3 regions of the Paenibacillus hunanensis genome follow, and region 3 is predicted to be linked to each of the others. Evidence: riboswitches for the same ligand, from Rfam matches in the RefSeq annotation. Region 3 holds a riboswitch; each other region holds the start of a gene.
What was found. A riboswitch is a leader RNA that binds a small molecule or an ion and turns the genes downstream of it on or off. The one in region 3 is predicted to bind cyclic di-AMP.
Positions count from the first base shown of each region.

Region 1: it holds a riboswitch for cyclic di-AMP, as region 3 does, so the genes downstream of both, kdpF (K(+)-transporting ATPase subunit F) here and SK066_RS00135 (resuscitation-promoting factor) in region 3, are expected to answer to the same signal.
Region 2: it holds a riboswitch for cyclic di-AMP, as region 3 does, so the genes downstream of both, SK066_RS22140 (hypothetical protein) here and SK066_RS00135 (resuscitation-promoting factor) in region 3, are expected to answer to the same signal.

Region 1 is NZ_CP139194.1:3,176,224-3,187,148, forward strand. It holds gene SK066_RS12810 (histidine kinase) at 1-628, opposite strand, end outside; gene kdpC (potassium-transporting ATPase subunit KdpC) at 625-1,212, opposite strand; gene kdpB (potassium-transporting ATPase subunit KdpB) at 1,247-3,274, opposite strand; gene kdpA (potassium-transporting ATPase subunit KdpA) at 3,340-5,007, opposite strand; gene kdpF (K(+)-transporting ATPase subunit F) at 5,032-5,112, opposite strand; cyclic di-AMP (ydaO/yuaA leader) riboswitch at 5,430-5,617, opposite strand; cyclic di-AMP (ydaO/yuaA leader) riboswitch at 5,840-6,039, opposite strand; gene SK066_RS12830 (hypothetical protein) at 6,576-7,127, opposite strand; gene SK066_RS12835 (SMI1/KNR4 family protein) at 7,246-8,760, opposite strand; gene SK066_RS12840 (DUF4177 domain-containing protein) at 8,853-9,056, opposite strand; gene SK066_RS12845 (histidine phosphatase family protein) at 9,217-9,765, shown strand; gene SK066_RS12850 (MBL fold metallo-hydrolase) at 9,946-10,836, opposite strand.
Region 2 is NZ_CP139194.1:5,441,021-5,451,945, forward strand. It holds gene SK066_RS22125 (GNAT family N-acetyltransferase) at 1-61, opposite strand, end outside; gene SK066_RS22130 (hypothetical protein) at 87-668, opposite strand; gene SK066_RS22135 (oxidoreductase) at 1,422-2,108, opposite strand; gene SK066_RS22140 (hypothetical protein) at 2,457-2,870, opposite strand; cyclic di-AMP (ydaO/yuaA leader) riboswitch at 2,994-3,165, opposite strand; gene SK066_RS22145 (hypothetical protein) at 3,562-4,053, shown strand; gene SK066_RS22150 (universal stress protein) at 4,341-4,997, shown strand; gene SK066_RS22155 (hypothetical protein) at 5,151-5,666, opposite strand; gene SK066_RS22160 (DUF4153 domain-containing protein) at 5,923-7,719, opposite strand; gene SK066_RS22165 (ABC transporter substrate-binding protein) at 7,841-9,640, shown strand; gene SK066_RS22170 (general stress protein) at 10,084-10,422, shown strand.
Region 3 is NZ_CP139194.1:26,231-37,155, reverse strand. It holds gene ispE (4-(cytidine 5'-diphospho)-2-C-methyl-D-erythritol kinase) at 1-462, opposite strand, end outside; gene veg (biofilm formation stimulator Veg) at 688-963, opposite strand; gene rsmA (16S rRNA (adenine(1518)-N(6)/adenine(1519)-N(6))-dimethyltransferase RsmA) at 1,094-1,978, opposite strand; gene rnmV (ribonuclease M5) at 1,971-2,528, opposite strand; gene SK066_RS00135 (resuscitation-promoting factor) at 2,742-3,842, opposite strand; cyclic di-AMP (ydaO/yuaA leader) riboswitch at 4,160-4,393, opposite strand; gene SK066_RS00130 (TatD family hydrolase) at 4,589-5,356, opposite strand; gene SK066_RS00125 (HD domain-containing protein) at 5,428-6,750, opposite strand; gene SK066_RS00120 (AbrB/MazE/SpoVT family DNA-binding domain-containing protein) at 7,218-7,472, shown strand; gene rsmI (16S rRNA (cytidine(1402)-2'-O)-methyltransferase) at 7,910-8,815, opposite strand; gene SK066_RS00110 (tRNA1(Val) (adenine(37)-N6)-methyltransferase) at 8,812-9,558, opposite strand; gene SK066_RS00105 (initiation-control protein YabA) at 9,650-10,033, opposite strand; gene SK066_RS00100 (PSP1 domain-containing protein) at 10,064-10,864, opposite strand.

The DNA of each region.
Region 1 (10,925 bases), 2.5 Mb from region 3:
CAAAATAAGCACGATCTGTGCTACCATTCAAATGCCCTGCCAGATCACGCTGCAAAATAACCTCTGGCGTCACATCGATCAGACGAACCTCGTCTGCCTGTACCAATACATCCTCAGGTACAGTGCACTCGACTTCACGTCCGAGGTAATGACGAGCAAGCTGTGCTGCTCCCTCCAGCTCATACACATTGACTGTAACCATAATGCTAATGCCTTTACGCAGTAAATACTGGATATCTTCCCAGCGTGTTGCATGCTCTGCTTCAGGACGATTACGATGAGCGAGATGGTCAACGAGCAATACCTCTGGATTACGACGCAAAATCTCTTCCACATTCAAATCCTTTTGCTCACATTCCTGACCCTCGGCATTCTGCTTCATCCAGTGAATACTTGGGATACGCTCCAGGTCGCCAAGCTGCTGAACCGTCTCCGGCCGCTGCAAGGTGGAGACAGCACATAATGCTACGTCCAGTCCCTCCTGCTTGAGCAGCTGACCATCACGTAGCATATGATAAGTTTTACCGGAGCCGCTAACGGCTCCGATATAGATTTTTAGTTTGCCCTGTTTAAGGCGAGTAATCATGTCGAGCAGCTCTTCAGGCGACTTTCGTCTGAACGTACTCATGAGCCTGAGCCTGCTTTCAATTGCTCCAGACCGATGTTCAGCTTCAGCACATTAACTGCTGAATCGCCCAGCATCCCGAGCTGTGGTGGATTCGTATTCTGAGTGATCAAGGCTTGCAGCTTGTCCTGCGAAACTCCAGTCAGCTTACTAATGCGTGGCACCTGCGCCATGGCAGCAGCCGGGCTAATATCAGGATCAAGACCGGAGCCCGAATTCGTAATCAGATCCATAGGCAGCGAGGATACAGGCACATCCGGATTTTGCTTTTTCCATTCTTCGATAGATGCCTTCATGCGTTCCATCAGCGCTGGATTAGATGGCGCCAGATTCGAGGAACCGGAGCCGTTGGCGTTATAATCGACACTGGATACACGTCCCTGGAAAAATTGTGGGTCTTTGAACTGCTGTCCGATCAATTCGGAGCCGATCACCTGATTTTTACTGTTGTAGATCAAGCTACCTGATGCTTGATGGGGCATCACAAGCTGCGCGATGCCTGTAATTGCAAGCTGATATATAACGCAGCATATAATAAACAATATTGCACTCGTTCTAAGGGTCGTCCATACCATTTTAATAGCCATATTCTGTCTTCTCCCGTTCCTTAATATAAATAGATTAGATCATCACCTGAATAAGCATATCGATCAGCTTGATTCCAATAAACGGAACGATCACACCGCCCAGACCATAAATGAACAGGTTACGACGAAGCAAACGAGTGGAGCTCATCGGACGATAAGCGACACCTTTCATCGCCAGTGGAATCAGAATCGGAATAATAATGGCGTTAAAGATCAGTGCAGACATGATTGCCGATGTTGGTGAATGCAGATTCATTACGTTTAATACTTGCATTTGTGGGATAGCAACCATGAACATCGCTGGAATGATCGCAAAATATTTGGCGATATCGTTCGCAATACTGAATGTAGTCAGGCTACCACGCGTCATGAGCAGCTGCTTACCGATCGCGACCACTTCGATAATTTTGGAAGGGTCAGAATCAAGGTCGATCATATTAGCTGCTTCCTTCGCTGCTACGGTACCACTATTCATCGCAATCCCTACATCCGCCTGCGCCAGTGCAGGCGCATCATTCGTACCATCTCCGGTCATCGCCACGAGCTTACCCTGCGCCTGCTCACGGCGAATAACAGCGATTTTATCCTCAGGTGTACTTTCAGCAATGTAGTCATCTACCCCTGCTTCACGAGCAATGGTTGCGGCGGTAAGCGGATTGTCACCGGTACACATAATCGTCTTAATCCCCATGCTGCGCATCTGCTCAAAGCGTTCGCGCATACCGGCTTTTACCGTATCCTTCAAGTAAATCAGACCGTAGATCACATCATCCACTGCTACAGCTAACGGCGTACCACCTGCCGTAGCGATGCGATCACTACTTGCTTGTAAGGAAGCTGGTACATGACCGCCCTGCTCGATGACCCAGTTTTTCACAGCGTCGACGGCGCCTTTACGTACTTTGCGTCCGTCCTTCAGATTCAGACCGCTCATGCGTGTCTCTGCTCGGAACTCAACGACCTCAGCTCCATAAGGAAGCTCCTGATCAATCGTCCAGCCTTGCTTTTTCATCAGCTCCAGTACAGAGCGTCCTTCGGGTGTCTCATCCTGCGCCGAGCTCACCGCTGCCCAGTGACCTAACTCTTCGGCGGTATGACCGTCTGTCGGAACGAACTCACTTGCCATCCGGTTACCGTATGTGATGGTACCTGTCTTATCCAGAATGATCGTATTGATATCACCGGATGCTTCAACCGCTTTACCCGACATTGCCAGTACATTAAAGCGAGTTACCCGATCCATTCCTGCGATACCAATCGCTGACAGCAGACCTCCGATTGTCGTTGGAATCAGGCAGACCAGCAAGGAGATCAATACCGGAATCGGAATATGAATACCGAGATATTGCGCCATAAATGGCAGAGTAACAACAACGATCAAGAAAATAATCGTTAAGCTAATTAGTACCGTATTAAGTGCAATTTCATTTGGCGTTTTTTGACGCTCTGCGCCTTCGACCAGACTAATCATACGATCCATAAACGATTCGCCTGGATCACTTGTAATACGTACAGTGATCTCATCACTAATGACCATCGTGCCACCTGTTACGGAGCTAAAGTCACCGCCTGCCTCCTTAATAACTGGAGCAGACTCACCCGTGATCGCTGACTCATCGACAGAAGCTAGACCTTTGACCACTTCACCATCACCAGGGATCATTTCTCCCTGATGAACGACCACCAGATCGCCTTTACGCAGGGAGGTCGAAGGTACTTCAACAATTCGTTCGCCGTCCAGCTTGCGCGCAGTAATTTCCTTCTTCGTCTTTTTCAGTGAATCTGCCTGCGCTTTACCACGTCCTTCTGCAAGCGCTTCGGCAAAGTTGGCGAATAGGATCGTTAACAGTAAAATGATCGATACGGCAATATTAAAGCCTGCCGATATGGAATCACCAAATGCGCCCGGTACAAATATAAGCAACACGCTAATGAGCAGTCCAACCTCGACCACGAACATGACCGGATTTTTCATCATTAAAAGCGGGTTTAGTTTTACAAAGGATTGCTGTAATGCTTTCGTTATCAGATCCCGGTTCATCACGGAAGCTTGATTTTTCATTGCTGATTCCTCCACCTGATTATCCTCATATAATATAGCTTCATCATCTGTATGAATGCTTTACTCTACTTCAACGTAAGCTGCTCGGCGATTGGGCCAAGTACCAGCGCTGGGAAGAAGGTCAATGCACCAACGACCACAACGACTACAATAAATACACTACCAAACAGTGCCTGGTCGGTACGCAGCGTACCACTGCTCTCCGGTACAGGTGTCTTCGCCAGCATCGAGCCAGCAACTGCAAGCAAAGTTACCATCGAGAAGAAACGAGCAAGCATCATCACAATACCAGTCGATAAATTCCAAAATACAGTATTATCGCCTAACCCCTCAAACCCTGATCCGTTGTTAGCCGCAGACGATGTAAATTCATACAGAGCTTGCGTCAGACCATGGTAGCCTGGATTCGATATCGTATTTGGAAATACCATCAGTGCGATGGTCGTTGGTGCAAGGATTAGCAGCGGCTGAATAAGCAGTGTGACTGCGATCAGCTTCATCTCTTTCCCCTCTACCTTACGACCGAGGAATTCAGGAGTACGACCAACCATCAAGCCCGAAAGGAACACAGAGATGATCGCATACATCAGTACGTTCATCATACCGACACCCGAACCGCCGAATACGGTATTCAGCATCATATTACTCAAGGCGATCATACCGCCAATTGGTGTTAATGTATCGTGCATCGTATTGACTGCACCTGTCTCCGACGCGGTAGTTACCACCGAGTATAATGAAGATTCCTCAATACCGAATCGAACCTCTTTCCCTTCCATAGAGCCTGCACTTTGCTGTAATCCGAGTTGATTGATAAGTGGGTTGCCTTGATGCTCTGCATATAATGAAGAGCTGAGCATGATCAGGAACATAATTGCCATCGATACAAACAGGATTCGTCCTTGCTTCGGATTACCGACAATGCGTCCGTACGTAAATGGAAGCGAGATCGGCACGAGTAGCATCAGAAGCATTTGCAGCAGATTACTGATCGCATCTGGATTCTCAAAAGGATGGGCAGAGTTGGCACCGAAAAAGCCACCACCATTGTTCCCCATTTCCTTAATTGCAAGGAAGCTCCCAATTGGGCCCATGCCGATCTGTTGCTGTGTTCCCTCCAGCGTAGTTGCTGTGACGGACGTGTGCAGCGTCTGCGGTACACCCTGACTAATAAAGATCAATGCAGCGACCACGCATAGTGGCAGCAAAATACGTGTAATCGCACGTACCAGATCGACGAAAAAGTTCCCCATCGGCTTACCAGCCAGACCACGCATAAACGCGATCGAAGCGGCAATACCTGTCGCTGGTGAGACAAACATCAAGAAAATAATAGCCGACATTTGCGAGAAAAGGGACAAGCCACTTTCACCGCTATAATGCTGTAGATTCGTATTCGTTAAAAAGCTAATCGCTGTATTAAAGGCAAGATCCGGGCTCATCGCCGCAATACCTGCTGGATTCAGTGGCAGCTTATCCTGCAAACGGAAAATAATATACACGATCAATAGTATAACGGTATTGCTAACAAGTAACGCGACCAGATACTGCTTCCATGTCTGGTTATTTTGCCGGATACCACCCAGCTTATAAATGATCTTTTCCAGTGGACCAAAGAAGCGATCCAGCTTCCCCGGTGTATAATCAAATGCACGGGAAATGTAAGCTCCCATTGGACGCGCTAATAACAGCGCAATTAGTAAGGTTAATGCAACTCCGATATATGCGAACATACTCACTCACTCTCTCCTGCCTGTTTAAAATTTTTCCGGATAGATCAGGGCGTAACACAAGTACACCAGCAAGCCTGCAATAATGAGCCATAATAGCCAGATCATTGTTCTTCTCCTCGCTCTCCGATCACTCTGGATGACCAGATCCCCAGTCCACCAAGCCCGAATGCCATGAGTAAAATGAGCACAATCATTAAAATGTCCAACATGGTTTCTTTCCCCTTCAGCATCAACATGCGTGAGATTAAATTTGATTTTCATTGCAATTTGACTTCACATCAAACGATTTTGAGTCGAAAAACACGAAATTAGGCGCAAAAAAAGAAGCCTCGGTAAAAATCGAACTTTTCACCGGGCTTCTTCCGTGCGTAACCGGACTGACACATAATGATGTGCAGACCAGGATGACGTAAGCCGGATATAAGTTCTTCCTGAATCGCTGACGAGGTTAGCTGTCGGGTTCGGGCTGGAAGATTGCCCGTTCCGGCATTGCCGGAATTCACCCCGTGTCAGTTGCCCTGCTGGAAGCATGGTCTGACGAATGGTTCCCCCGCTCTCCTGTAGCTATCTCGCAAGCACGAGTCGACAGGAGATTAAGCGTGTATCATGTAAAAGAGCTACGATCGATGATCATAATGATCGTATTGAGGTTCAAATTGTCCACAATCCTCTACGCTGTTTGAATGAGCGAATAGATCACTCTTTTCAACACAGGTAGTTCAGCACAACCACCAGTCTAGTGCGTCTGGCTTCAGAAGCTAATGAGCGTTAGCAAGGCATAAGAAAACACAGAGCGTCTATACCCTGTGTCATGATGGCACAAGTTCCACACTCCTCTCCCGACTTGCGCTTACGAGGTTAGCTGTCGGATTCGGGCGGTGAGAGTCGCCCTACCATCAGCGCCGGCCCCATGGTTACCGGCGCTGACGGATTCACCCCATGCAGATGATCAACGGCTCTCACACCTTTGACATGCTGCGAATTGGTTCCCCCGTTTTCCGGTAATGACCGGAAACTCAGCAATAAGAACAAGAAACTTCTGAAATTCAGTTGTTTGATCTGGACAAATGCCGATTCGCATCTGTACGCTTCCTGCTGCACCGATCGTCTGGACAGTCTGGCGTAGCACGATTGTGCTTTCCTGCTGCTGTGCGCTTCGGCGAGCATGAGAGAAGTCGTTGCGATCGCGAATCTCTAAATCCTGAAATGTATATTACTCCTGTAATTCAGAAGTGTAAAGCAGATCAAAAAGGCAAAAAAAGCCGTGGATTCCCACAGCTTTCTTTTTTGAAAATGCAGTAAAAGGATACCTTCCGCAAGCTCCTTTTTTCTCCTCATAACGCTCATTATCTCCAATTTTACATTATATTTCAGTGTTTTCAGTTTACTTTTCATCTCATTTCGCAAAATGATATGTCATTATTCACACTTGCAAAAATAAGTATATATCGACTGCTCAGGATGCCATTGGTCTACTATAAAATGGTTATGGTATACCTGTTACTAGTGATAAAGCTTCGCCTGAAGTAATCGAAAAATGACGCTTTTACGCCAAAATTAAAACAAAGCTATTCCAATGAGTGGTACATCGCTATTGTTTGACCATCCAGCGGAAAGAAGCCTTCAGATAATTCATATAGCCGAATTGCCCAGAAATGATGCTCTTCCTGCATCGCCTGCGCATCAATCTCCATATAATAATGAGTCAGCGTATCTAGCAATGAATCCAGGTCTAGAACGCGATCTGTACAGACTGCTTGCTTGTCGATCAGCTGTTGGAGCACTACACTCGTAAAAGCATGATAAAAGCTAATAAAATGATGCCATGTATCATTGCAATAGGCTATACGATACGAATCCTCCTCCTGGTACAAATAGCCGATCCATTGCCTCTCCCATGACAGGACAAAGTAACCGCCCAGATCCTGCCCGAAGACGATCCATTCCTTATTTTCATAGAGAAACCGATAAAACTCTGGATAAAACTGGACGGCATAATGCTCGTAGGGCATTAACAGCGCTGTCTGCTGTCGCATATGTATCAGCGTAGAATGGGCAGTAAGCTCTTCCTCACGTAGCAGACTAAAATGTTGCTCGATCTCATGAATCAGTGGCTTCATATAAGATTCACCTCAAGTGGATGGGAATATCGTTCACTTCAATCTACTCTGTATTGTATAACCATACAGGCGACATCTATAAAAGCCCGTCGATACAAATATCGAACGGGCTGATTCATTATGCATTATAATTGCCGCCGTACTGGATCGAGAAGCTAACGGGCTGCTTGAATGCCTCCTGTAGCAGCTGCACATCGGCTTCATTTCCTGTAAATGAGGATAAGGTCGTGCATTGCGCGATCGCCTCTGGATTCGCAATTACATTATCGCCTACGAGCTTTAGCTTTTGCAGAACGGGTAATTCGCTCAGCCCAGCAATATCGTTTACCTCAGCATTAGCCAGTGTTAAGCTTTTCAAATTCGTAAATGGACGAATATAGCGCGTATCCTGCCATTTCACCCCCGTAACGGTCAGAGACACGAGTGACAGATCAGCAAGCGCTGCCCATTGTGACTCGCCCCATTGACCTGCACCCAGTACGGTCAATTGCTTGAGCTGCTTCATCTCTGCAATTGTGGCTGCCTGCACTGCATCGGGCGATGAAATAGTCAGGCATTCCAGTGTCGGAATCCGTAGCAGCGGTGTATAATCCTTTGCTGGAATACGTTCACACTCTAGCTCAACTAAACGCTTTAAATTCGCCAGCGGCTCCAGTGAAGTGACATCCGTATCGCTAATATTCAACTGGCGTAAATAAGGCAATTGTGCCAGTGGATTCAGATCGTGAATCGGATTGTGCATTAGATACAGCTTCTTCAATTCACGACAATGTACTAATGGTGCAAGATCATCAATTCGATTACGAGACAGGCTTAATTCGCGCACATGTGTACATGCAGCTAGCGGACGAATATCGCGAATCTGCTGATTAGGCAAATAAATCTGATATAAGCTCGTAAACTGCTCAGCAGAGCCATACTTCTGCTTGATCTGCTCCTGCCATTCCGGTGGCAAGTTCACTTCCCATGCAGACAGTTCCTCCGCAGATGGTTGCTTTTTGATCGTATCCCATTCTGCACCAAAGGCATACTGCTGTGCATCACGCAGCAGGCGTGCTTGGTCGCTGCGACCATACACCCAGAAGCTGCTTCCCTCCTCCTGTACAACGGTATAATTGCCACTGGTGACCGTATGATGCATAAAATGAATAAATTCGCCTATATTTCGAGCAATGACGAATTTCGTTTCTTCATCACGGCCAAAATTGATCACCTGACCTACTACACCTTCTGGTCCAGGATCAAGATCGATCCCGAGATGATTCCCACCACCATCATGGCAAAATGGAATCCATTGCCGATTGATATACTGCTCCTTAATCCATTCAGAAGGAATCGAATAATGATCGCCCATATCTACATATTCCTCATGTAGATCAGACCATATTTTCCATTCGTTCACCATTTCATTTAGCGTTAAAAATTGCAGACCAAAAAATAAGCCTGGCCCGCTACGTGCTTCTCCATTATGAAGGGAATAAAGCTGCTTTAACTCCGTTGGAAAGGATACGTTCATCGCCTGCTCTGCCCCTACGATATCCTCGTTGTCAGCTGGCGGCAGCAGGGATGCTTCCAAACTGCTCAGTCTGTCACGCAGCAGCGACTTGATCTCTTCCATCCATGTTCCAATCATGCGGTTGCCTCCTTTATCTGTTTATACCAGGATGATGCTCGTTGGACAGCAAACCTTCATTGTACGTATACTATGTACGTAGCCGATACGCTCTATTCCAGCAAGGCGCTGCGTTTGAAAATAAGGATAATTTCACGGGAGCTTCCCTGCGACATCGTCGTATCAAAGCTGGATACCAGCTCCCAGCCTTCAAAGCCGAGCGCATTCAATGTTTCCTGTAAATGGTCATCATCAACCTTGCCGCCGAGAAAGCCGCCAGCTGCTAATTTTACTGTTTTATATTCCCACTGAATCATGGTATGATCTTCCTTTCCGAAACAATAATACATAGAAGTCCATTCGCCGTTTGCAATATAACTGGCTATAAATGGGTATAATCAATATTGTAGCATACTAAATAGAAGGAGTTACACCATACTGCTGATGAAGACTATTGGACTTGTGCGCCATTTTAAAGTGAATAAAGAGTTTCCGATTCGCCAGATGGTGACAGTGAATGAGCTGGTCACCTGGCTGGAAGAATACGATGTGGCTGATATTGAAGAAGGCACTACCGATCTGCGCGGGCTGAACTGGGAAATCTGCTTTACAAGCGATCTACCACGTGCGATCAAGACGGCACAGTTCATTTATCCCGGCGAGATCGTTATCATGCCAGAGCTGCGAGAGATTACACCACCTACGTTTAATACCGGCTTACGCTTTCCCTTTATCGGCTGGGCTGTCTTTGCACGTATCGCTCCCCTGCTGAGCAGACGCTACAAGCGTATGGTTGCCGAAGCGAATGCACGTATCGATCGTGCACTGGATGTGATTCTAGCTTCCGAGGCGGAGCATATTCTAATCGTTAGCCACTGGGCATTGATGCTATATATGCGTAAGCAGCTTATTCGACGCGGCTTTACCGGCCCACGTATGCGAATGGTCGAGAATGGTAAGCTTCATTTATTTCGTGATGCAGAATCCAGTGCAGCTCTTCACGCTGCAAGCTCCGGTAAAAAGTAAGCTATTGGGTTTCACAAAAATTACTTCTCATTGAACCTCGTGTTAGAAAAGCACTAACACTGTAAAACTCGAAGTAACCCCGTATGGTCTGTATCCTACAGGCTCTTATGTGCATCATATGGATTTCTATAGGATCTTATCTTATCATCGGCAACAGCTAGATTCGGATGGCGTACCGAATTATATTCCGCTTTTAGCCACAGGCTCCTTCGTCTGCTGACGGCGGCGTCCATTGATAAATAAGGTGATCGTCTCACGCTCGTAATCATCCAGCTCGCGACCATAGTGTTGCGCGAGCTGCTCGGCAATCGCCTGCTCTTCCTGATCGGGTTGCTGTACAAGATGAGCGATCTGCTCCAGCAGATTCAGCTCTTGCTGATATCGCGCTCGATCCCATATATCCGCATGATGGGATAGCACTACCGTCTCAGCGTCGTACTGACGCAGCATATCTACCAGCTTTAGCGTTGCTTCTGCCGTATACTCATGTGGCTCCACGTGGATGTTTGGATACAATGCATCCCCGACGAATAACACTTTATCCTCCTGTACGTACACAACGGTTGAATCATCCGAATGATCCCCACCTACATGCTCGATCACACAATGAACTCGGCCGAGATCAAGCTCTAGCTTACGTTCAAATGTAATATCAGGCGTCGGTAAAATAATATCACGCTCATTCCCCAGCTCCTTCTTAATCGCACTGGAACAAAACTCAATCTCTGTTCCCTCTGCCACACGCTGATCCAGTGATTCATCATCCCATGACCATTTCTGCATACGGCGAATATATTCCGTCGTCAAAGTCTGCGCAATAATCGTCGTGTTCGCTTGATTCATACCGAATACGTGATCCCAATGCCAGTGCGTTAGCACAACCCAGCGTGGCGAGATATCCAGCTTCACCAGTTGATCGATAAAAAGCTGAATATGGGCAGAGGAATTGCCCGCATCAACGAGCAATGTCGAGCGTGTACCTGTAATCGCTGCTAGAATCGGTCGATCTGTTTCCTGATAGGGGGTTAAATAATGAATATGTGAAGATAACTGTTGCATGATTTGCATCATTCGAATACTCCTTATGGTCAGTTTACAAAATGGAACAAGCATAGGGCTGGCTCTGGGTCTGTTCTGCACAGGATGAGCAATGCTAATGC
Region 2 (10,925 bases), 270 kb from region 3:
CCACCTGAATGTTTTGCTCCTGTTCCACAACTGCTGGCTCGATATTCGAATCGATGTTCATATAAGTCTCCTGTTTAGCCGAGGACTTAACGCCCTCCATTTTTACCACGTCCGCCTCCACGATTATTCATTTTATTGAACGTAGAGGGGCTGGTATGGTTTTTGCCTGCGTGTGTCTTATTCGTGCTGTTCTTATTGCTTTGGTTGGTGCTATTTTTGCTAGCAACTGATTGGTTATTGCTGCTCTGCTTGCCTGGAATACCTTTGCCCTTAGCTGCTGGCTTGCCCTGCGCGGCTTGGTTACCTCGCTGCTGTGAGGCACCTGTTGCTGTTCTAGCTCCTGCTCCCGTCGATGACTTGCGTAATTGAGCTGCGGTGTATTGCAGTGCCTCCATCGCCTGTTTGACAAACGCACGATTTTCCGGCTCCCATTCATGGGGATCATCCATAAAGGAGTCCTCGATAAACTCCTCCAGCCCGTCTGCCAGCTTGCGCTGATCTGGCGCACTCTTGCCTCGTAGTACCTGTATGGCGGCACGCATCGTGCGACACGACTGCTGCACAAATGTATAGTCATCTCGATCCCACGCCTGCGGATTATCCATATCGTAAAAAGCGATCCATTGCTCTATTAATGAAGCAGCCTGCTTCGCGTCCATCTGTGGCATATTCATTCTCCGTTTCATTACAGCGGTAGCTGCACATGTTAATTGTCCGGTATGCCGCGTTGGATGGGCATCCGGTTCCATGCTACCATTGTAGCGGCTATAATGGGTGGCGTACAGTGGGTTAGCTAGGGTACAAGGTGGTACAGGTTTAAAGCTTTGTTGGGTTGGTGCGTCTTTGGTTCACTTTGCGCTGCATTTGTGCTGGGTGCGTACATCACTTGCGGGAAGGAATAAGGGAACGGACTCAGTGGAGCCGCGGGAATCTACTGGATTAGGAGTAAATGTAGATTCCCGCCCCTCCTCAGAGGTAAGATATTTTGCTACGCAAAAATCACTCTTCATTGAACCCCGTTTTAGAAAATCGCTAACACTGCAAGTCATCCTTTTCCCTTATTTCCTTCCCTCCGTTCCGTGCTGCTCGCAGCATATGTTGTAAAGGGCTAAGACTCTCACTGCAAGGACAGACACAATAGAAATAAGAAAGATTGCTAAAAGTGGATCATTTCGTTTTTTTCACTCTTAGATTCAGTTCTTAAATGTATCAGAGATGAAGCAGGCGCTAACATCCACTTGTACGGGTGGGAGGTAGCAATAAGAACTTTACTTTAAGAACCTTGAATGTAGTGAAGCATCTGATGAGGTTGAAGAATGTTTTACATGCTTTATTTGATGTTAGTTTGTAATTCTATTCCCTCGCTGCATATCCATATTACGCGCATCACGTTGTACCTTCCTTCTTCGCTCATTATCGCGTCAGCTATCGGTCTGGTGAGATGAGCCGAGTTGTTGTAATTGGTGGGAAAGGTAGGTATTTACGCCTTTGGGGCGTTTTAGAGCGAGCTTGTACATGGCTTTGGCGACGGTGGTGGCTTGGATGGGTTTGTATTTGGATAGCCCTCCTCGCAGCAGGGGCGATACTACGCTGGAAATAGCGGCAGCCGTGCGTTCGCCGAGTCGGAATTCTTTGCGTTCTCCTAGTAGCAGGGAGGGCTGGACGATGGATAGGGATGGGTAGCCGAGTGTAGATAGTTGCTGCTCTAGCTCGCCTTTGATACGGGAATAGAAGATGCGTGAGTTAGCATCTGCTCCCATGGCGCTGATGAGCAGGAAGTGTTCGGCTCCCCTTGCCCGGGCTAGCTCAGCCAGTCGGAGCGGGTAGGTGACATCGATCTGGTACATGCGCTCCTGGCTGCCTGCTTGTTTGATCGTAGTGCCGAGGCAGCAATATACATCGGTGGCTTGCCATGTATCCGCATGCTGGTCTAAATGATCGTAATCGGTCACGATCTGCTCAACCTGTATATACGACTGCCAGTCTGGTACGATTTGGCGTACAAGCACTTTGATACGGTCATAGGTTGGTTCATGGACGAGGATATCGACCAGCGAGCGCCCGACCAGACCTGTAGCGCCTGCGACGAGTGCTATGCGTTCTGTCAGTTTACTTCCCCTCCATTCTGTCTGCTAGTATCCATTATGCTGTGTGTTGTGGCTCGATCGGATCGCTCGCTTGCTATGTTTTACTCGTATCGCGCTTCCCTTAGAGTGCTTCCTGTAAAACGATTGGAAGAAGCGTTTCGTTTGTACCTCTATTCTTTATCCCTATACCTATCTATCAGGTGATCTCTCGATCATATTCCATCCCTATATCTCGATTCCTGTATAGCGTCTTCCTTCATATATTTCCTTCATATCATTCGTATGTGTAATTGCAGTTCTGTTATTTATACATGTGTATACCCGAATGCGCAGATGCTGCGTCATTCGGGTGTCAGGCTATGATGCTGCTCAGAGCAAAAAGGCGACACTGCCGCCATTCGTGTGCACAATATGATCGGCACCCAGTCCTCTGTAGATCATGCGTGAATTACTGCTTTCGGTAATAACGTAGATCGGCTCGCTTGTCCATGTACGGCACATTTGGATATACCGACAGCAGAGCGGCAGGCTGCGTTCAAATAGATACACTTTACCGACAGCTAGCTGTGGAATGGTCCATTCGTCCTGGCGCTGTGTATCGAGCAACAGCACATGAGCCACACCCATTCGTTCTAGTTTTACCTTTTCTGCATAGCTATTTACGATCGCGGCAAAGGCAATTCCTTTGACCTTGAGCAGCTGCATAAACTGCTCCCCTGCACGCGTCGCTGGAGATACCAGCACATACTCCTTAGGCAACTCCGATTCCTGCTCCAACTCCATCTCTTTCTCCTCCAATTGTGTGAAGGCAAACAAAAAAGAAGCTGCACAAGAGGTTTTCTCGCCAGCTTCTCAGGCATTCCGCACGCAGACATAGCTGCGCTTACCGGATGTCATGATCATTGTCGCCTCTCTTATATTCAGCTTACGAGGTTAGCTGACGGATTCGGAAGTAAGAGTCTCCCTACAGATAGCAGTCGATCTTAATGGATCGCTGCGATACCGATTCACCCCTGAACAGTCTGTGATGGCTGTTCGCTGGTTCCCCCGCTCCCCGGCTACAGAGCGTCTTCTCTGCGGCTCGGACATTAAGCTGGTTACGGCGCCAATATAGATGTCGTACACCGTAATTTATGAACTTGAGACGAATCATACTCCCCTGTTCAGGCAAAGTAAAGACGAGCGGTTTCGCATTTGGTGTCAATTTGATCATTTCACAGGACAAAATGATCGTTTACCTTCTATTTTCGCTTATTTACACATTATTATTCACGTATACTAGCTTTTTGTATAAAGTAAAGCAAAACCGAGCATTATCGAACTAATGGCATGAATAAAGGGAATGAATCCGATTACATGCATAGCAGCTGACTTAAATGACGGTCTATAGACTTTATCTGGCATTTACGTTGCCTGCAAAATGCCCTATGATGGCTGACAACTAAACCTCACATTCAAAGGAGTGTATGTACGTATGTTATCTGCTGTTGCCACCCTGATTCAGCCTACGGTTGATTCGCAGCTCGTTCCGGTTCATGCTCGTGTTCAGCGGATGGAGCTATTTGTATATGATCAGGCGAAGCTCGCATTGCCAGAATCTTGTCGTCCGCTACATTGTGGCTTGCTGCGCCTATCCGGTGGCGGAGCTACAGGCTGGGCAGAGTTTGAGTTTTCGGATGGATCGGCGCATCTGGATCTAATCAAGTGGGGGCAAGTGTTCCGTCGTCTCAAGCACGTGGAAGCAGCAGAAGCCAGAATCCTTATTCACCAATACGAATCCCTATGGGGCTTCACACGCACCCATCTGGCAGCAGAAGCACTCACCGCATGGCACAAAGCGCTGTCGGAAGGTGTCTCAGGGGCAGAATCAGGTATAGAGGCTTCATCTTATATGACAGGATGGACAGGATTACCGACTGAACGGGAATTTCTCAGCTATTATTGTCAGTCTTATTATTCTTTTTGAGCCATGCTGGTTAAGTGTCTATAAAGGGCGACTGGCAGCAAGCAAATAGATATTTATATCATTGTGGGCATCAGCTATCTGTATATTAACGCATGTTCAAAGTCTGTACTGGCATCTTGTATTTTTTCTATGGCGATGTTGCTGCGCGTTGCCTGCCCGGCCTATTGTACATGCAGGAGAGCTACTATGAAGCAGTAACTATGGAGTGAGCTCAGACAAGCGAGACATGAGTCAATGATGGTGCCGGAGAAGCCTCTATCAAGGATTAAAGGAGCGTTGTTATTGCAATGAGCGGAGAGAAAATTATGGTTGGTGTTCATTACAGTCTGAATGGGGAGCGCTTGATTCGGCGTGGTATTCGCCTGGCGCAATTGCTGAATGCGCCGCTGATCGTACTCAGCGTACTGAGCGAGCCCGTCAGTGAGCTGGATATGAATATGCAGCAGTACTACAATGCATGGAAAAAGCTGACCGAAGAAGCAGGCGGTACATTCATCGTGAAGCTAAATGAAGATCGCGAGCTGGCAGAGGTCATTGCTGATGTCGCGCACCAGCATGAGGTCACGCAAATCATTATCGGGCAATCGGTTCGTTCCTTCTGGGAAGAGATTACACGCGGCTCATTCGTGAACGATCTGCTGGAGCATCTGGGCGCTATCGATCTGCACATCGTTGCTGTCCAGCGTATGAAGGCGAATCTAGAGGAAACGCATGAGGATGGTGTCGAGGTTGATGTGATTCGCACGCCAAAGGGCTACCAGATTCGCTACGAGACCGACCAGCCGATTATTGCGGAGGGTGTATTTTTCAAGGAAATGCATACGGATTTTGAAAATGGATTGCTCAAGCTGCATATTGATGGCGAATATCAGTATTTGAAGGTGCGTAAAGGGCTGATCGTTGAGACCGAACCGCTGGAGCGTATGCTGGAAAAGAGTACGTAGAATGAGGTATACAGGCTGTGTGCTTTGTACATGTATACATTCGCACATCTAGCACTATGTTTCAGGTGTATCCGTTTAGGTGCACGTCAGATTACGCGAATCCCGTACACGGATAAAGCCGTAACTGTAGCATAAAATAAACAAGCCGCCCCGTTACCATAACGGGCGGCTTGTTCTGTCTAAAAAGTGATGTGGTTTCATCGCATCAGTGGTGAAGTCGGCTATGATGGGCGCGGCTTCACGATTCCAATCCCCTGCTAAGCACATCCATGACGGATACGTGAATCCCTCCATACGATACTCCATAACGGTGACAACTGCGAGCATCTCCCCTTCCCATAACCAGAAGCGGCTTCCCTGCTCTACTGTATCCAGCGAACCATCATCCGGTAGCCATATACTGCCGATCGTATCCCACTGCTCGGGGTGTCGACTGGCAATATATAAGCGTACTTCATGCTCATTGATGGTAGTAGAGGCTTTTGCCGATCCGCGCGGGTGATTAGTGAATGACGTATCGCATCCGTTCGCTATCGCACTATTATTCGCTTGCCCTGTCCATGTCTTCTCATTCGTTAGTTGCTGCCTCAGCCCGGTCGTACTAAACCACTGCTGATACGGAAGCTGTGCCGGGTCAAGCTCCCACTGTAAATGTACAGGTATGATCATCCTTGCTCACTCCTTCAATAGAATAGGGACAGAATATACAATACAGATCAAAAAATCTGTTGATTAAATTATGCTATGTCGGTCGATCACTGTTGGTATATGGCTATCGATGTATCGCTTGTTGATAAATTGCTAGTGGATGTATGGCTAATTAAAATCGGTTATTGGTATATGTTGTAGCTTATAGATAGTGATCCATCCTAATGGCAGGTTCAAGCAGTCCTAATTCTGCTTATTCTTTCTGCGCCAGACCCCATCAGCGAAGCTCGCGCGCAGCACGGTACGTCGCCCAGTTAAATGCCTGCCAGCTGCGATCCTGCTCCAATAGATACTGCTTGCTCTCACGCAAACGCGGAGCCAGCCCAAGCTCAGGATGTTTCTCGGCGAATGTCAGCAATAGTGGCACTGCCTCTGCCGACAATCCGAGTAGATACTCCTGATCCAGCTCACCACTCTGGGCGTAGCGCTCTATATTGCGCTCAGCAATCCAGCTTTCCATTCCTGTATAGTTCAGTACGACATAGGCACTCAATCCGACAACTAAAAAGCATTTATACAGAGGCAAGCGGCTGAAGCGAATACGCAAGCCTGCCAGCACCAGTAGCACACCCAGAAACAGCATGAATACATGTACCAGAAAACGAGTCATCGTATAGCCATACGCCTGCTCATACAGCACCAGCCGTGTAAAGGCAGAGCCCAGCATCACTGCCGAACACATGACAAGAATAGCTAATAACCAGCGATTGATATTCATCAGCAGCGGACTACCGGCCGCACTCTTGTACAGTACAGATAATAACAAGGTGAAGTTGATCGCCGTCACAATGACCAGCTCGCCAAACCCACTGCGAGCATACTCCGCATATGTGCTTCCATCTGGTAATCTCCCCTGTCCAGCACCAAACAAATATGAAAACTGCAACCATACGAATAGCATATATACGATATTAACGAGCACCAATACGGTTGAGGCGACAAGTGGGTCAATTCGTAAGGGACGCATCGGCTCGATTGGAGGATTCCATTTCATTGCGGGCACTTGATCGTTAGGCGCAATCGACGGTTTAGGCTGGAACTGTTGCTCATGTGCTCGCTGTTCAGGCTGTACGCTAGCCCCTTCAACCGGAGCCTTTATGGATTCATCGCAGATAGTAGTAGATTCTTTTTTATCTGTGGTCGATATAGGCGTGATACGCGTTGCATCTGTCGTTACCATTGTAGATGCTGTTGGTATTGTGGCATGTGTCGGAGTCGCTGTATTCGCAGGTACTGCTCCATTTACCGAGAATGCCGATCGTACTGTCTGATCAGCAGCTTCCTTTTCCGATAGATATCGTCCACTCCGCGGATCACGTCGTAATGGACGAACGAATCCCCATAAATAAGCGAACAGCACCAGCATCATCACACCGATCCAAGCGATACGGAATAAAGCAGGGCCAGGTGTAATATCGGCGAACCAGGATGGCAAGCTCGATAACAATTCATCAAACATACGATCTGCCGAAGTCAGCAGCAGTAGTACGATAATCAAGAGCGGAGCTGCTGTCAGCACACCGATCAGGATACGTCCCAGTGTGCGTCTGCGCTCCTGCTCCATTCGCCGAGCAAGCTGGTGATACAGCATGCGAAACGGAGTCGGCATATGGGCAAACATATGCACCAGCAACTGCTCAATGGTCGCCCATACTAATGCCGGGCTGCTCCATTGCGGGCGGCGTTCACTCAGCATGTAGGTCGTATGCATCAGGATCAAAACAGGTACAGCCAGTATATTCAGCGCATAAAATAATGGATTCGTAAATAAAGCATACGTTAGTGACAATAAGACAATGGCTGTCATCAATAATCGACTAATTGCCGAGCCCTGCCGCAACCGATCGCCTGCGTACGTGTACATATATAAGTAAAATAAAATGACAAATACCGGATAAGACACACCAATCGCATGTTCATAAAATAAATACTGATGAATGACCGCCAGCACAAGCGCGGTTAGTAGCGCAATCCATGCACGCTGTGGAGCAACAATCAGCTTTTGATACATCATGGAACCTCCCCGTTTGAGCTTCTACTCTGTCGTACACGTCTTATTTTAGGTATTAAAATAAGAAAATAAATAGAAGAATTGAATGAATTAATTTCGTATTTTAGGAAAGGAAGAGATGCGGATGAAGCTACATCGCCAATTTCTACTACTGCACGGACAATATGCTGATCCAGAAGGACGCTGGGTCACACTGGACGAGATCGCAACGGTACTGGAACGAACGCATCGTAGTGCACTGAATATTATTGGCAATATGCGCAAAGCTGGCTGGATCGACTGGCAAGCTCAGCGTGGTCGCGGCAAGCGCTCATTACTGCGCTTTCTGGTGACAGCGGAGCAGATTGCGCTGGAATCAATGATGCAGACGATTCGGCGTGGAGATATTCGCACGAGTATTGAGCAGATTCGTGAGCAGGCGCGGTCACCAGAACTGGATGATCAGCTCCAGCAATGGCTGCTGACGTATTTTGGACCGCATTCGGAGATTCGGCAGGATCGGCAAGTTGACCAGCTACGTCTACCGATTCGACAGCAGATTCATACTGTCGATCCGCTATACATGAACCTGCTGGCAGAATCATTCGTTTCCAGTCATATTTTCGATGGATTGGTGCGTAAGGAAAGTGAGAGCGGTCGGATTGTGCCTCATCTTGCCCACGCCTGGGAAACGGATGCAGCGCGCACGCAGTGGACATTTTATCTGCGTAAGGATGTGCTATTTCATCACGGGCAAACGCTGACCGCGGACGATGTGGTGTATACGTTTGAGCGTTTAATGCAAAGCTCGCGCCCTGCGTTGTATCGTTTTATTTTCCAGCAAATCGCTTCGGTGCAGGCGCTGCATACCGGAGCCGTCGTGATTCGATTGCGCCAGCCATGTGAGCTCTTCCTTCCCTTTCTCTGCACCAGCCGTGCCGGGATTGTGCCGGAGGGCTTGAACCGTACGGGGGAAGAGGAATTTGGGCATCGTCCCAGCGGTACCGGGCCTTTTCGCCTGGTGGAACGGGATCAGGATCGGGTGGTGTTGGAGGCGTTCAAGCCTTATTTTCACGGCAGACCACATCTAGATCGTGCGGAGATTATTCATATTCCGTGGCGTGTACATCGTACAGAGAATGATGGGCGTGGTCGCAGTGAAAGTGAGACGGCTTCACCGTTTCAAGTTATTCCAGGGCCGATCGAAGGTGGACAGGATCAAAGCTGGAGCCAGTTACCTTCGCCAGTATCTGTACGGAAATTCATCACGTTTAATACGCAAAAGCCCGGCTTGCTTCAGCAGCCGGAGGTACGACGTCATATTTGTCAGTGCTTGCAGACCGAGACAGATGGAGACAACCAAAGACACTTGTCGGGAACCGATAATGAGGCTGCTCTAACGCCAGCCGCCGTGCAGCAGCAAGCGTCTGCGCTCATAACAGCGGCTAGCAACGAGCCTACCGATAGTGAACGGTCACTTCGTATTTTAACGATTCCGCAATATCGGCGAGATGCCGCGAAAATCGCTGATCGTCTGCGACAGGCTGGATATACATGCGAGGTGCGTTCTGTTCCGATCGAGCAGTTTAAGGGCGATGTGCGGATGCAATCTGATCTGCTCGTCTTCTCCCTCATTCGAGATCAGGATGAGCAGCTACGCTTATTCGATCTGTATCAGACGATGGCCGGGCATGTCGAGCCCCATGTGACGACAGATATTACGTATCGGCTACAGGATATATTGCGACAACCTGATGCTAGCGTACGACAAATGCTATTCAACGAGATCGAACAGCGACTAGTGCAGGGCTACCAGCTTCATGTGTTATACGAAAAGCCTGTACAGACGACTTATCTGCCCAGCGTACGCGGCATTACCTTCAACAGTCAGGGTTGGGTCGACCTGCGTCATATCTGGCTGCCGCCAGGCGATTCATCGATTTAAAGGCAATCCTCCAGACATGTCTTTCATCTGGCGCATTTGAAGTGACATGCTCTGTAGAACGGTGTTCATATTACTCTGAAAAGTATTCCTATCTTCTAGTGAAACGCTCTGGAACGAACGAGCTCTATGTCCCACGATGCAGTTCGCAATCGTTCGGGAAGGTATAAAGACGTACCAGACATTCAGCAAAGATAGTTCCTTTTTTGTGCCGAGCCAGTTGCCAAATCGATGCAGGAGCAGGGTAATAACATAGGGTGTGCATACGCCATTGTTTTCATCGCATGTGAGTTATCGGCATTCCGAAAATAGAAGAAATCAAATGTCATAAAACAATATTTTTATTTTTTAGATGTTTATTCTATTTTTGGAAGGGTAATAACATATCGTGACGCTAACACGGCGCACCGAGACCAAGAAAAATTCTTATGAGGAGTGAATAGAAAATGGCAAACAACAACAGTAATAACAACAATGGCAAGATGAGCAGAGAAGAAGCTGGTCGCCTGGGTGGAGAAGCCACTTCTAAAAATCACGACAAAGAATTTTATCAGGAAATCGGTCAGAAGGGCGGACAATCCACGTCCGACTCTCATGACAAAGAGTTCTATCAAGAAATCGGGCAAAAGGGCGGCGAAGCTACATCCGAGTCCCACGGTAAAGAGTTCTATCAAGAGATCGGCAGCGAAGGCGGCAAAGCGCGCAGCGACTCTGATGGTATGAGCCGCGAGGAAGCAGGACGTAAGGGCGGTCAGGCACGTTCCAATAATAATAACAAAGACTGATCCGCATCTTCCCGCGCTGGGAAGCGCTGTGAGCGTAAGTCATCCATCGTATTCACTTTCGGGAGTGCGTAACGGATGAACGTGAAAAAGGAGAATTCCACATTGGAGTTCTCCTTTTTTGCATGCGCTGCTTTGCGATATCGAATGTGGTTAGCTCAAGCGCGCTTTGTTGGGAATCATCCAAGCTAAACAATTAGATTGATTTGTCTAAATAACTTGAATGCCAATGAATGATTAAAAATATAATCACCTACATCACAAACAAATATAAATTACCAGAAAGCAATCTAATTTTGTTGAAAAATGAAGCTAAAAATTCAATTTACCACCAATAAAAAATGTCATAATACAAGTTATCTAGCAACAAAAAATCACCTGAATCGATTGTGTTTCTACCGATTCAGGTGATGAATATAGCTACGATCTCTCATTCTATACTACTCGACTGGTGATAGCTGTTCGCTTTCATGCCAGTTCATGTATTGAAATAGCTTTTACAGTAT
Region 3 (10,925 bases):
TAGTTCGCCACGTCCTGTCGCAAGCGCTGTGCCGCCCGTAATACAAAAAGGAACATCCGAGCCAATCGAAGCGCCCAGCTCCATCATGTCCGCATGAGGGATATCCAGCTTCCACAGCCGATTCAGTCCACGCAATGCGGCGGCGGCATCACTACTGCCTCCTGCCAGACCTGCTGCGACCGGAATCTGCTTGTCGATATGAATATGCACGCCCTGGCGGATGCCGTAGCGCTCCTTGATCTTATTCGCAGCCTGATAGGCAAGATTTTTATCATCCAGAGGGATGTAACCAGCCTGACTGGATATCGTGATCGTATTACCGGACAGCTCCGTAATCGTCAATCGATCGGCGAGATCAACCATCGTCATGATCATCTCTACCTCGTGGTACCCGTCCGGGCGCTTGTGCAGCACATCCAGCATCAGATTTATTTTTGCTGGCGCTTTTTCATATAGCTTCATGAGGTTCCTCCACCTTCAACATTCCGTCCGTTCTTATTGTTACTGTATCCGTTGACATACTGGAGAGCATGAATGCCAATCCGTTGATGCCCACGCATAACAGGTAGCTATGTATAGCCACGAATACTCCAATTATAGAAAAAATGAATTGCAAAGTCTATTCACAAAGCAAAACAGTCTCTACCCCCGCAGGAGATAAAGACTGCCTTATCATAAAACAGTTATTCAATTCCCAGCGTACTCGACGCTTGTATGGGAATCATCCTCGCAAACTGTGATTTCAACCGAGTCGGTTAATACGTCTGCGTAGCTGTAAGACACTCGTTCAAAAGTTTGATGCTCATCATCAAGCTTTACAGTAAAAACAGAAGGGTAGGTTTCTTCCAAAATTCCGGTACGTTCAATGGTCTTTTTCCGACCACCGTGTGCGCGCAATGTGATTTTGTGCCCTACATGAGCATCAAGATTGCGTTTGATTTCGGTAAGCGCATTGTTAGCCATGCTCACAACCACCTCTTTTCCTACCTCCTATTGTAACAAAAAGGAAAAGAAATGTCAATCAAATATTAAATTATGCTATACAAAATTTATTTTGTCAATGATTTTTTTGTGAGGTGCTAAAAAGCTCGCTTTAACGAATCCCTGCTGCCAGGAATACATCGCTCAAACGTCCATATTCCTCAATGCTCAGCGTCTCCCCACGACGGGATGGCTCGATACCAGCCTCCGCGAGAAGCTGCTCCAGCTGCTCGCGATCGCTTCCGCTGAAATAACGTGTTTTGAGGTTGTTGGCAATCGTTTTACGGCGCTGAACAAAGCATGCCTGCATCAGCTCGAAGAAATGCTGCTCATCTTGTACATGCACAGGTGGCTCCTCACGCAGCTTGAGACGAATCACCGCTGATTCCACATTCGGCTGCGGAATAAATACCGTTTTCGGCACGATACATACCAGCTCTGGGATGCAATAATATTGAACAGCGATGCTCAGGCTGCCATAATCCTTGCCACCTGGCGCAGCTGCCATACGCTGTGCGACTTCCTTCTGAATCATCACGACGATATTATCGAGCGGAAGCTTCTCTTCCAGCAGCTTCATCAGAATCGGCGTAGTGACGTAATACGGCAAATTCGCAACGACACTGACCTTATCCACATTCGCAAAATCCTCACGGAACAGCTCCTGTAGATCGACCTTGAGTACATCGCCATGACGCACACGCACATTATCATAGTCACCGAGCGAGTCTTGTAAAATCGGCAGCAGACGCTGATCGATCTCCACCGCGGTCACATTATGCGCCTGACGTGCCAGACGCTCTGTCAATGCGCCGATCCCCGGTCCGATCTCCAGCGCCCCACGCTGTTCATTCAAGTCCGCTGCGTCGACAATTTTATTCAAAATATTACTATCGATTAAAAAGTTCTGACCGAGGCTCTTTTTAAACGAAAAGCCGTGCTTATTAATAATCTCTTTCGTCCGTCCGGGCGTGGCGATATCGTGTCTATCATTCATTGGATTGCTGTTCCTCCGCTTCAAGTTGTGAAAGTGCTGCCGCGAATTCCTCGCGGGTGATGCCAAATATACGTAGCCGTTTATGAAATTGCTTGCCGTTGCCATAACCGATGCCGAGCAGATTGCCCATTTTCATCCGGCGTGCGGCAGCTTGCTTATGAATCACCAGTCCGGTCGTAATCAGATCATCCCAATCGATGAGCGTCTCTGCCTCTGGCATTTCCGTATGCACACGTGCCAGAGCTGCCCGAATCGCTTCAGGCGATGCATTCTCGACTCCGATATCGCCTTTTAACGTCGCTTCACTCTCCGGGATAAAGGCATGCTTACAGCCCGGTACCTTTTGTGAGACGATTTTGCGTATCCGCTCTCCAGCATGATCGGGATCGGTCAAAATGATAACCCCTCTACGCTCCTGTGCCAGACGTACACGACGAATCACGTGAGCGCCAATCGCGGAGCCACCCGTTTCGATCGTATCCGCTTCGACTGCACGCTTAATCGCTACCGTATCGTCCCGTCCCTCTACAACAATGACCTCTTTAATCAATGGATGGTACGCTTCCCTTCCGGATCGGGGGCGTACAGACGTCATTTCCTTTTCCCCGCGATCATATTCATATTGTCCTCAGTATAACAAAACAACAAACAAAAAGAAGGGGAATCATCCCCTTCTCCTGTTGGTTCCTATACGCTCATGGTTAATAATGCTTATATCATATAACAGTCCTGCCAGCACAGGCAACCGATTTGTACCGATAAATTAAGGTTTTACCGGCCCGATCACATAGACCGTATAACCGGACTTGCGTCCGAACGCTCTTGCCTGGCTCAGGCTATCAATATATACGTCAATCTTATTGCCGTTAATGGCGCTGCCGGTATCTTCTGCACGGCGGTAACCGAGGCCTTCAATGTAGACCCACCATCCCATTGGGATCACGTCGGTATCTACGGCAATCGTCCGTCCTTCTGTCACTCGCGTTCCAGATGCAGTACGTGTACCCAGTCCCGGCTCCTGAGAGGAGTAGGCTGTCAGCGTAACATTATTCAATACTTTGGCATAAGAGAAATCTTTGTCGGAATTTGAACTGGACGAAGCACTCGCTGCAAGCAACTTAGGCTGCTCTTTTTTCGTACCGATCGCAACGATCTTGTCCTGTACATCAGCGGTTGTCTTTTTATCAATCATGCGCTTGGAGACGAACTCTCCGTCTTCGTATACCTTCTCGATATACTGGACAACCTTACCTTTTTGACCGCTCTGAATGAGCTTTGTTTTACCTTCCAGCAGACTGCCGTCTTCTTTCTGAACGACCTGATAAGGCAGCTCAACGACCTGTTTGGCCACAAAGGAAGTTGTTCTAACTACCTTGATGTCCATATCATGCTGGACGCCCGCTTCCACCGGAGGTGTCAGCTTGTCTTCTTTACCGAGATCGATCCCGGCTTGTTCCAGTGTATTCCCAACCGTTTTGGCTGTAGTGTACACCTGTTTTGTTTTACCGTCTGCCGTAATATTTACGGCTACCGCATGGTTAATGTATACCTTGTCGCCATCCTGGATTGCTCCGTTCATGGACATTGATACTTTATCCTGTGGTGCTACTTGAATATTTTGTTCAGCCAGCAGATCCGATAGCTGTAGCTTATGGGTTTCGACCATTTGAGCCTTGCCATCAATAACGACATAAATATTTTTGCTTGCCTGCATGTACATCAACCAGAGTGCCATGGCAATAACCACAATCACTGCCAGTGAAGTGAGCAGTACAGAGCGTAGATTTTTTTGCTTCCAACGCAGCGCGTAAGACATGCTGGATGAGCGTGAACCATGGGTTTCTTTGAAAGGAGCAATTCCCACTTCTTCCGTCCTCCTTACATAGTCTCGCCGTCTTGCTGTAAAGAAAATGTATTATAGACGCGACTATATCAGAATTTCCACAGGCATTATAATGCTGATGATGAAATACCGGCGCATTACGGTACTTCGTTCTAGTTGAAAATTGCCTGCGCCATGGTCAGTCCTAGCGGCATACCGATCCCGGATAGTGAAAACCGGGTCTTCTCTTTTTCATTGACTTCCTTTTGCACAAAACAAAAAAGCCTAGGGAAAAGTGCAAGAGCAACTCTTCCGTGGCTTCCCGACATTGTACGTCCATTGGAAACTTAGAAAATGAGAGGTTGCCTCTGCATCGCTTACGAGGTTAGCTGTCGGGTTCGGATAAGCACTACTGCGTGTAGATGGTACCCTGTGAGACGTCCTTCGCTCATGGCGCAAGTAGCCTCAATTCACCCCAAAGACCCTGTATCAGGAATCAAACATCTGCCTTCCGGTATTGCCGGTTAAAAGTGAATGAAGACAGCTGTTGGTTCCCCCGTTCTCCTATGTAGGAAACTCAGCGAGACCGAATCATGGAATCTCGTGTATCGACACGAAGATTAAATCACTGATGAAATGATATCCCGAACACAACCTCACTGTAAAGCGAGAGGCAACTCCGTTTTTCTTAAAAAGTGGTTAAAAACTTGTAACATTTCCGCATTTTTTCGTTAAAATTCATTCATATATCGGTATAGCTCGTTTTTTCATCGGTTTTTCTCTCGTTTTCATCGAATGCCAAATAATGCCAACGCATTTTTTGTTGTAATTTCACTAATTTCTTCCAGACTTACCCCTTTAAGCTCGGCAGCTGTCTCTGCCACCAAACGTACATATCCAGACTCATTTCTTTTTCCACGATTAGGATGTGGAGTCAAATATGGGGAGTCCGTTTCCAGTAATAAACGATCCATCGGAACCTGCTTTAGTACCTCTTTTGGCTGCTTTGCATTTTTGAATGTGATCGGGCCGCCAAACGAAATATGGAAGCCCATATCAAGGCACATTTTTGCCGTTTCCCAGCTACCGGAAAATGCATGCATAATGCCGCCAACCTCACTTGCTTTTTCCTCACGCAAAATCCGAACAATGTCTTCATGCGCTTCCCGATTATGAATGACAATTGGCATTTTCAGCTCACGCGCCAGGCCAATTTGCTCGCGAAGTACACGATGCTGCACATCCTTGGGTGATTTATCCCAATGATAATCCAGTCCGATCTCACCGATTGCGACTACTTTTTCATGACTGCATAAAGATGCAATCCATTCCAGATCGCCCGGCTGCATCGTGATCGCTTCGACCGGATGCCAGCCCACTGCCGCATAGATAAAATCGTATTCTTCTATTAATTGCATCGTAGTTGGAATCGTCTCACGGTCAAATCCAATATTCACCATTCGAGTGACTCCATTATTGTAAGCACGCTCGATCACTTCTTTGCGATCCTCATCAAAATCTTTGGAATCCAAATGAGTATGTGTATCAAATAACATAGTATTCATTCTCCTTTGCAGGCTTTTTTACGTAACTGCTATGGAACTTTTTTATCAGCTTCATACATTTTTTATATTTCAAACTCCATTTGTGCAGGTCCCAGTTTATCTTCGAAAATGTCCGCTATATGCGGTGACAGCTTGTGTTTTACCCTTTCTAGCTTCTCCTGTGGAAAATACAGATGATATCGTCCACGATGAATACCGCTGATCGAGCGCACAATATCGGATACCTCGGATATTTCCTGTACCTTGTTCTGACGATCCAGTAGCAAAATCTGCTTTTCCTTTTTCGGATCACCAGGACGGAAAACATCGTATGGCAAATCAGTTGGGAAATCGATCTCCAGATCATACTGCGGATGAAGACCCGCTTCCGCAAATTCGCGGCGAATTTGATCGATCATATCGAGGTCGATTAATTCGGTTTCTACATATTTATATAACCGTCGCTCCATAAAACGAGCACACACATCAGCAAGAATTTCGTCCTTTTCAAGCGTCCACTGCATAAACGTCGTTTGTACCAGCGCTTCATCCAGCAGCAAATATTCTTTTACATTTAACTCATTGCGGAACAGTGCAGGTAGCGGATGTGGTAAAAATGTGAAATTGTAGCCGCTATCGAACAGTTCTTTTGCTCGCTGGAAAATATGACGTAATACGATATCCGAGCTGCGTGTCACCGGATGGAAATACACCTGCCAGTACATCTGATACCGTGACATGAGATAGTCTTCAATCGCGTGCATTCCCGTCTCCTTCACGACCACACGTCCATTATGCGGACGCAGCACACGAATAATGCGATCCATATCGATCGTACCGTAATTCACCCCTGTAAAATATGCATCGCGCAGCAAGTAATCCATCCGATCTGCATCCAGTGGACTGGACACCAGATTGACCACAACTGCCTTCTCATAGTCCTTGCGAATAACCGCAGCAACCTTTTCGGAGAAGCCAGCTTCTACGTCCTCCAGCACACGATGAATTTCAGTATCTTCTAATAATATGCGACACGTCCATTCCTCATGATTCATCTCAAACGCTTCTTCTATAGAATGCGAAAATGGGCCATGTCCCAGATCATGCAGCAGCGCAGCACAAAGTGCCACCATACGCTCCTCGCTCGGCCAATCCTCATATCCGCTTCGCTCGAATTGAGAAATGATACGACGCGTAATCTCATACACTCCGAGAGAGTGGGAAAAGCGGCTATGCTCTGCACCGTGAAAGGTCAGATAGGATGTACCGAGCTGACGAATGCGACGCAGTCGTTGAAACTCAGGTGTATTGATCAATGTCCAGATTAACCGATCCTGGACGTGAATATAATTGTGAACAGGGTCCTTGAATACTTTTTCCTCATCCAAAGGCTGTAGCGATTTCATACTTAACGCTCCTTCGCGAAACTTGATTACCGTATTTTGAATCGTATAAAATAGAATTATGTCAATTATGTCGAACAGTGTCGTTATATGATCAGCAACGATTTCCAAATCGACAAAAGCTGTATACGCCCATCATATCGTAAAAATAAACCCAAAATCCTTTAACCGCAAAAAAAATTTTACGATTTTATGCTGAAATAGGCAATTTCATGCAATTTCTATGTTGACTGATTTGGGAAACGTTGGTATTATGAATATCATAAAAGATAGAACTTTGTCGAAAGATGACATTTAAAACATGAATGCTTGTTCAATAATTGCATCCTGGCGCTAACCAGCTAGAGAAGTATCGCAGCTTATACGATGGCTTACTTCATTTCTATTAATCGGGAACAGCCGTTACGAACCCTATTCGACAAGCGAATTTTACGACTATTATAAAAACACATTTGAGAGGATTGATTATCATGATGAAATCAACAGGTATTGTAAGAAAAGTAGACGAGCTGGGCCGTGTAGTAATTCCGATCGAACTGCGTCGCACACTGGGAATCGGTGAGAAAGACGCTCTGGAAATCTACGTTGATGGCGAGCGCATCATGCTGAAAAAATACGAGCCAGCTTGTATCTTCTGCGGCAATGCTGAAAATGTAACGTACTTCAAAGGCAAAATCGTTTGTAACGACTGCATCTCCGAAATTCCAGTTCCTGTGACAAAATAATTAAAATAAGCTATAATAAAGCTAGAACCATAAACTTTATTAATTCTAACCTTTTTATATCTCCTTGGACCTTTATCCGACATTGCTCGGGTAAAGGTATTTTTTTGCTTTCTGCATGTTTTCCTCTACCTGACATTATACCGATTTTCACATAGTAAGCCAATGTGGCAACAAAAAGGGACCTCGACGCTCGGTCGTGGTCCCTTCATATAAACTCGAATTTACTGCTCCAACAGAGCTCGCTGATCGAGTTTCTTCTATATAATATATACGTCATAATATATACGTCGCTTGGCGATGATCCTATCCGGTCTAGCGTACCTTATGAATTAGAGTGTACATATACATAAACGCACATACCGAAGCAGTTAACCATGCTCAAATCATTTCGATCCGTTCATCACCAAGAATTTGGCGGAAATGATGAATCCTACGCTCTATTCCTCCAACAATACCTGATAAATATCACGCTTGGACAATTGACGATCCTTAGCGGTACGCTTCATAGCATCTTTACGCGATAGCTGCTCGGTCTGCTCATAATGCGCGACATGCTCGGCAATCGACAATGCCTGCCACCATTCATTCGCCTCGGCAATCGCTTCTTCCTGCGGTTGTCCTTCCAGCACGATACAGTATTCACCCAGCGGCGGATGCTCCTCCAGCCATTCCAGCGCTTCCTCCACCGAGGCACGCAGCCATTCCTCATGCCGTTTCGTTAATTCGCGCGCCAGTACGATGCGACGATTACCCACATGCTCCAGAATCGCTTGTAGCGTTTTGATAATGCGATGTGGAGACTCATAAAATAGCAGCGTTCCTTCTGCTGCACGCGCTCCCTGTAGCACCTCTGCCTGTCCACGATGATCGCGCGGCAGAAAGCCGATAAAGGTGAACCGATTGGTCGACAGTCCTGACGCGATCAATGCAGACAGCGCTGCATTAGCTCCTGGGATTGGTACGATCGCGATACCCTGCTCTACAGCTAGCTGTACCAGCTCTTGCCCTGGGTCAGAAATAGCAGGCAAGCCCGCATCGCTGATCAGCGCCAGACTTTGCCCTTCCATAATCAAGCGAATCAGCTCCGGCCCACTATTATGCTTATTATGCTCATGATAACTGACGAGCTTGCGTGGCGTAATCTCAAAATGGTTCAATAGCTTACGACTTTGCCGTGTATCCTCAGCCGCGATAATATCGCATTCCTGCAATATGCGAACAGCGCGATAGGTCATATCCTCCAGATTGCCGATCGGTGTTGCGACCAGATACAGCGTACCTGGCGCTTTACCTTGTGGCAACTCCGATGCAGCGGCAAAGCTTTTTTGGACTTGTATGCTCATAAAGACTCCTTTTGACCGTAATAAATATCCATAATTTCTGGAACATATTCATTCTGATCATTATATACGATCAATGGCGGCAGCACACGCGCTTCTGGCTTACCACCGCGAATGCCCTCCACCAGTACCATATTCGCTTCCATATGACGGCGTGGATGGACAAAACGAATACGTTTCGGCTCTACTCCATATTGACGCATCATCAGCACAATATCGACCAGGCGGTGCGGACGATGCACCATCGCCAGCTTGCCCCCATTTTTGAGTAAACCTGCTGCTGTGCGGACGACATCTTCCAGCGTACAACCGATCTCATGACGTGCCATTGCATGGTGCATATTCAGCTTGACCTCGTTGCCGTTCATTGGCATATACGGTGGATTCACTGTTACAGCATCATACGTACCATGCTCACCCTGTAGCGGTAGTTCCTTCAGATCTTGATTGCGAATCGTAATCTGTGACTGTAATTCGTTAATCTGTACGCTACGCTCAGCCATATGCGCCAGCCGTTCCTGAATTTCTACCCCTTCAATAGACGCCGCGGTGCGCGTGCTCAGCAGGATCGGAATAACACCGTTCCCTGTACACAGGTCCATCACCTTACCACGCGGTGGAACCGCTATAAAGCGCGCCAGTAGTACCGCATCCATCGAGAAGCTAAACACATCCGGGCTTTGAATAATATGCAGCCTGTGGGTCAGCAGATCATCCATCCGCTCACCCGGCTGTAGCAGTTCCATATACTGCTCATGCTTGTTGTTTTGTTCCAATTTCCCGATTTCCTCTCCACATCGATAAAGCCGCAGACAGTATCTGCGGCTTTGGTTCGTATTATTCGGATTTGTTCAAAAATGACAGACAGAACAGACAGTCGCCTTCCGTACGCAGATGGCCATAGTATACATTGCAGATATGAAATCCTTCATGATACAACCGGGCGAGATTATCGTAGCCTTCACCGACGACTTCTGGATACGGATGATTGTGCAGATCCGAATCAGCCAGAATTTCAACCGCCTGAGCATCAGTCAACTCTGGCTCGCCAGGTACTTCTTTTTTCAGTACACGACGTAGCTGTTCATTTTCAATCGTCAGGCGCTGGTTTTCCTCCAGTACTTCCTTGACTGCCAGCTTGAGCCTTCCCATATCCCCGTGCATATGGTTCATCTGTGTCTCCAGTTCATGAATATACTCAAAAAGATTTTTCTTTTCCAAGTTTCCACCTCAAACGCAGCCTTTGACGGTTTACTTCACCACGACCTCATCGAACGGTAGCTCCTTGACCTTACTAATTTCGAAGATCTGAACATGTACCGTACGAGAACCCGCATTAATGCCAACAACCTTGCCTTCACCAAGCGAGGTCACGACAAATTTACCGACAGCCGGGAGTTCTTCCTTTATACTTTCATAATTGTCATGCTCAAACTTGAGACAACACATCAGACGTCCACATAGACCCGAGATTTTGGTCGGATTCAGTGACAGGCTCTGATCCTTCGCCATTTTGATCGACACGGGCTCAAAATCACCCAGCCAGGACGAACAACACAGAATACGTCCGCAAGGGCCAATCCCGCCCAGCATTTTCGCTTCATCACGTACACCAATCTGACGCAGCTCGATACGCGTACGGAAAATACTTGCCAGATCCTTTACGAGCTCACGAAAATCGACGCGTCCCTCTGCCGTAAAATAGAAAATGATCTTATTGCGATCAAACGTATACTCGACGTCCACCAGCTTCATTTTGAGCTGATGATCTCTAATCTTTTTGAGACATGTAGCAAATGCATTCTTCGCTGCTGTCCGGTTCTCCTCGACGATACGAGCATCATCCTGCCCGGCGATACGGATTACCTTTTTTAGCGGCAATACCACATCATCTTCCTTCACCTGTTTACGTCCGATAACGACCTTGCCGTACTCTATACCCCTTGCCGTCTCTACGATAACATGCTCTTCGCTATCGATTGCAAAATCGAGCGGATCAAAATAATATATTTTACCCGCTTTTTTAAAGCGGACACCTACTACGTTATACAAAAGAAAAGCCTCCTCATTTGCCAATACCGCCCCTACTGATGCAAAAACGATACAAACAATA